2 regions of the Comamonas sp. w2-DMI genome follow, and region 1 is predicted to be linked to the other one. Evidence: riboswitches for the same ligand, from Rfam matches in the RefSeq annotation. Region 1 holds a riboswitch; the other holds the start of a gene.

Region 1 (2,379 bases):
CGCGCGTGTCCCTGACCACCACGCGCAGCAGGTAGTCGTATTCGCCCGAGACCAGATGGGCCTCCACCACCTCCGGGATGGTGGCCAGCACCTCGCCGAACTTCTCCAGCGTGTTGTCGGAGTGGCTGTCCAGCGTGACCATGACCAGCACCGTGTCGGCCAGCCCCAGCGCCTGGGGATTGAGGCGCACCGTGTAGCCTTCGATCACGCCGGATTCCTCCAGCTTCCTGATGCGTGCCCAGCACGGCGATGCGCTCAGGCCCACGGCGGCGCCGATTTCCTGCAGGCTGGCGCGCGCGTTGCCCTGCAACACGGAAAGAATCTTTTTATCCAAGGCATCCATAGCCTTGAATTTATCGCTTTTTGCACATCAACAGAAAAATTTTCTGTAGCAAACCCATATTCGCAGAATTTGAAGCAACCTTTTCTGCGGTGCAACATGCACACTGAAGTCCATGGAAGCACGTTTACCGACGCAGCAACCCCATTCAAGCAGCACCGTTGTTTACCGTCAGCGCCAGGTTGCCTGATCCGCCCTCCGGACCCGTTCCAGGCCGCGCCGCTTACCCGCAGTGGCGCGGCCTGTTGCATTTGCGGGCAGGCCTGGAAAGCTCCCATGGCCCTAGCAGCCAGCGCCATCTGCATATTGATTTCATGAATCAATTAACCTGAAATCCAGGTTATTCATGCGCAAGCTGCTATCAAAACAGGACCTCCCTGCGGACACCCCCGCGCAAACCCGCGTGGTGCAGTGCAAAAAACCGTGCCTAAAATGGCGCTCGTCAGGAGAGAGTGCAAGCCGGCCCCGGCCATGCACCGCCGAAGGCGCAGGCCCAGCTTGGCTGGCCCCGAACGCTCAGGCAAAAGGACTGGCGACCGCAGGCAGGCCCCGGCTTGCCGGCGTTCCTTGCTGGAGAGAGATGCCGCCCGCCGGCATCCACCGAAGGAGCAAGCCGCAGCCCTGGCGCAGCGGTGAATCTCTCAGGTAAAGCGGACAGCAGGGCAAGCCCGCCACGCATGGCTCTGCCGTGCATGGCACAACCCTTGGTTCATGACCGGAGCGCTTGCCTGTGACCCCTGTTTCCGCTGCCGATGCCAAAGCATCCCCCGCGCCCGCTTTGCCGGCCGGCGAGCTGCTGACCACGCCGCTGTTCGCCCTGCACCAGGAGCTGGGCGCGCGCATGGTGCCGTTTGCCGGCTACTCCATGCCCGTGCAGTATCCGCAGGGGCTGATGGCCGAGCATCTGCACACCCGCCAGTCGGCCGGCCTGTTCGACGTCTCCCACATGGGCCAGCTGCTGCTGCGCGGCCCGCAGGCGGCACTGGCGCTGGAGTCGCTCATGCCCGTGGACGTGCAGGGCCTGGGCCTGCACAGGCAGCGCTATGGCCTGCTGCTCAACGACGAAGGCGGCATTCTGGACGACCTGATGTTCGTCAACCGAGGCGACGACCTGTTCCTCATCGTCAACGGCGCCTGCAAGCAGGCCGACATCGCGCATATCCGCAACCGCATCGGCCAGCGCTGCGAAGTCGTGCCGCTGCCCGAGCGGGCCCTGCTGGCGCTGCAGGGCCCCAAGGCCGTGCAGGCCCTGGCGCGGCTGCTGCCCCATGTGACCAGCCTGGTCTTCATGAGCGGCAACCACTTCGACTGGCAGGGCCACCGGCTCTACATCACGCGCAGCGGCTATACGGGCGAGGACGGCTTCGAGATCTCCGTGCCTGCGGCCGGCGCCCAGGCGCTGGCCCGCGCGCTGCTGGCCCAGCCCGAGGTCGCGCCCGTGGGCCTGGGCGCGCGCAATTCGCTGCGTCTGGAAGCCGGCCTGTGCCTGTACGGCAACGACATCGACACCAGCACCACGCCGGCGCAGGCCAGCCTGGGCTGGGCCATCCAGAAGGTGCGGCGCAGCGGCGGCGAGCGCGAAGGCGGATTCCCCGGCGCCAGCCGCGTGCTGGCCGAACTCCAGGATCCCGGCCGGCTGCCGCGCAAGCGCGTGGGCCTGGTGGCGCTGGAGCGCATCCCCGTGCGCGAGAGCGCCGTGCTCGAGAACATGGATGGCCAGCACATTGGCCACATCACCAGCGGCCTGCTCAGCCCCACGCTCGACAAGCCCGTGGCGCTGGCCTATGTGCAGCCCGACTATGCGGCCGTCGGCACCCAGGTCTTCGCCATGGTGCGCGGCAAGCCCGTGCCCATGCAGGTGACGGCCACGCCGTTCGTGCCGGCCAACTACTACCGGGGCTGAGCCGGTTTTCATCCGAAGCGGCGCCGCAAACCGCTACAGTGCGGGCTGACCTTTCTCAAAACCCGATTTTGTTTCCCCATCTGGAGTTTCCATGAGCATCCAATATTCCAAAGAACATGAGTGGATCAATGCCGCC
Region 2 (2,379 bases), on a different contig from region 1:
AGAGCCGGTGCACGCCGGGCAGCAGGCCCCACCACTGGGCGGCCAGCGCCTGGCCCAGAGGACGCAGTTGCGCATCGTCTGGCAGGGCGCGCCGCATGTCTTCGGCCGAGACGGGATAGGCCTCGACCGAGACGAAATGCAGCAGGCGCGGCCGCAGGGGATCGGCCTTCCAGGCGGCCCAGGTGGCAAGGAAGTTCAGGCCGAAGCCGAATCCGGTTTCCAGGATGCGCCATTGCGGCGCACCGGCCCAGGCCTGCGGCAGGCCGCAGCCGCCGAAGAAGGTGTGGCGCGCCTGGTCCAGGCCGCCGAATTCGCTGTGGTAGCGGTCCCCGAAACGGGGGCTGTAGGGCGTGCCGTCAGGCAACCATTCAATGGTTTCGGACATGGGTGACGGAAGTTCGGCCGCGCGGCGCACTCATTCCCAGCGCTGCTGATAGGAAAACACCGGCAGGCGCCACTTGAAGCGTATGGCCGCCAGGCGAAAGGCCAGGCCCCCGGCAAAGCACACGGCGGTGCTGATGTTGGAACTCACCTCCAGCGCGCGCAGCGACAGGAACAGCAGGCACACGGTGAGCGAGACGCTGGCATACAGCTCGCGCCGGAACACCACGGGCACCTGATTGCACAGCACGTCGCGCAAAATGCCGCCGCTGATGCCGGTGATCATGCCGGCCATGACCACCACCACGGTCGGGTAGCCGAGCTCCAGCGCCACGTTGCAGCCGATCAGCGAGAACGCGATCAGGCCCATGGCATCGAGGAACAGGAACACCTGCTTGAGCCGGTACATGTGGCGCGCGATCACCGTGGTCAGCAGGCCGAAGGAGATGACGAGGTAGACGTATTCGGGGTGCTGGGTCCAGCCTATCGGGTAGTGGCCCAGCACCATGTCGCGGATGGTGCCGCCGCCCAGCGCGGTGACGAAGGAAATCACGGCCACGCCGAAGATGTCCATGTTGCGGCGGCCAGCGGCCAGCGCGCCGGCCATGGCTTCGGCGGTGATGGCCACGAGGTAGATCACCAGCATGACGGTGAATTGGGAGGACTGGAAAGAATCCAGCAAGGAAATCGAAGGAAGCATGACGGCCCCGATGGGAAAGGCCACGGCATCCGGCGCAGTGGCAGCTGGATGGGTGGCGCGCCTCTCCCGCTGTCCTTTTACCTGAGAGTTGCATGCACAAGCCCTTGCGCACTTGCCCCTTCGGTGAGCCCTGCAGGTCTTGGCCGCGGGCTGCTCTCCAGTTGGCGAATCCTTCCTGCGGTACTTCGTGCCTGAGCGATTATGGGAGTTTGCGCCTTCGGCGGGAGCCTTCTTGTGTGGCAGGCGCTCCGCTCTCCCGCAGGAAAGCCGCAATTCTAGCCAATCGGCGGGCGGTTTCCGCCGGCCGGCCTCATTTCCATGGCGAGCGGTAGGCCAGCATCTGCGCCAGCGGACCGGGCCTGGCGAACCAGTAGCCCTGGGCGCGCCTGCAGCCCAGGCTGGACAGCAGCAGTGCCTGGGCCTCGAGTTCCACGCCCTCGGCCACGACCTGCACGCCAAAGCCCTCGGCAATGCGCAGCACGGCGGTGACGATGGCCGTGTCCGGCTGGGAGGCCGGCAGCTTGCGCACAAAGCTCTGGTCGATCTTGATGCAGTCGAAGCGCAGCCGGCTCAGATAGGCCAGCGAGGAATAGCCGGTGCCGAAGTCGTCAATCGCGATCTTCACGCCCAATGCCTTGATGGCGCCGATGCGCTGCAGCGTGGCATCGTTGCCTTCGAGCAGCATGGATTCCGTGAGCTCCAGCGTCAGCATGCGCGGGGGCAGGCCGCTGCTGATCAGGACGCGCTCCAGCGTCGTGGCGAAGTCGGACTGGATCAGCTCGCGGGCCGAGACATTGACATGCAGCTCGAAATCCCGGGGCAGCCGGTCCAGATGCGCGGCAATGTCGTGCGCGGCCTGGCGCAGCACCCAGCCGCCTATGCGCAGGATGAGGTCGGACTCCTCGGCCACGGCGATGAAAACGCCGGGCGGGACCATGCCGCGCGTGGGACTGTGCCAGCGCACCAGGGCCTCGGCGCCGCGCATGTGTCCCGTGGCCAGGTCCACCACGGGCTGGTAGTGCACGGCCAGCTCGTGCTTGTCCAGCGCCTGGCGCAGCTCCATGGCCAGCTGCGTGCGCCCCAGCATGCGCTGCGCCAGCGCGGGCTCGTAGGCCACATAGCGGCGCGGTCCGCGCTCTGCCTCGCCCAGCGCGATGCTGGCGTTGCGCAGCCAGTCGGGCAGGGCGCCGGGCAGCAGTTCGCCGGACAGCCCGCCGGCACAGGCTCGCAGGAGAATATCGTCCTCGCCCACGGAAAACGGCTGCGCGAACATGTTCAGCACCTGCAGGCTCCGCTGC

The links. Region 1 has a riboswitch for glycine ahead of gcvT (glycine cleavage system aminomethyltransferase GcvT). Riboswitches for the same ligand answer to the same signal wherever they lie in the genome.
Region 2: linked by a shared signal. The riboswitch ahead of V8Z74_RS04800 (trimeric intracellular cation channel family protein) and the one ahead of gcvT (glycine cleavage system aminomethyltransferase GcvT) in region 1 are both predicted to bind glycine.

What each region holds. Positions count from the first base shown of each region.
Region 1 is NZ_JBANEL010000020.1:62,719-65,097, reverse strand. Features, by position in the region: gene V8Z74_RS19030 (Lrp/AsnC family transcriptional regulator) at 1-343, opposite strand, end outside; glycine riboswitch at 774-882, shown strand; glycine riboswitch at 901-1,008, shown strand; gene gcvT (glycine cleavage system aminomethyltransferase GcvT) at 1,119-2,243, shown strand; gene gcvH (glycine cleavage system protein GcvH) at 2,335-2,379, shown strand, end outside.
Region 2 is NZ_JBANEL010000003.1:71,517-73,895, forward strand. Features, by position in the region: gene mnmC (bifunctional tRNA (5-methylaminomethyl-2-thiouridine)(34)-methyltransferase MnmC2/FAD-dependent 5-carboxymethylaminomethyl-2-thiouridine(34) oxidoreductase MnmC1) at 1-385, opposite strand, end outside; gene V8Z74_RS04800 (trimeric intracellular cation channel family protein) at 416-1,081, opposite strand; glycine riboswitch at 1,250-1,350, opposite strand; gene V8Z74_RS04805 (bifunctional diguanylate cyclase/phosphodiesterase) at 1,392-2,379, opposite strand, start outside.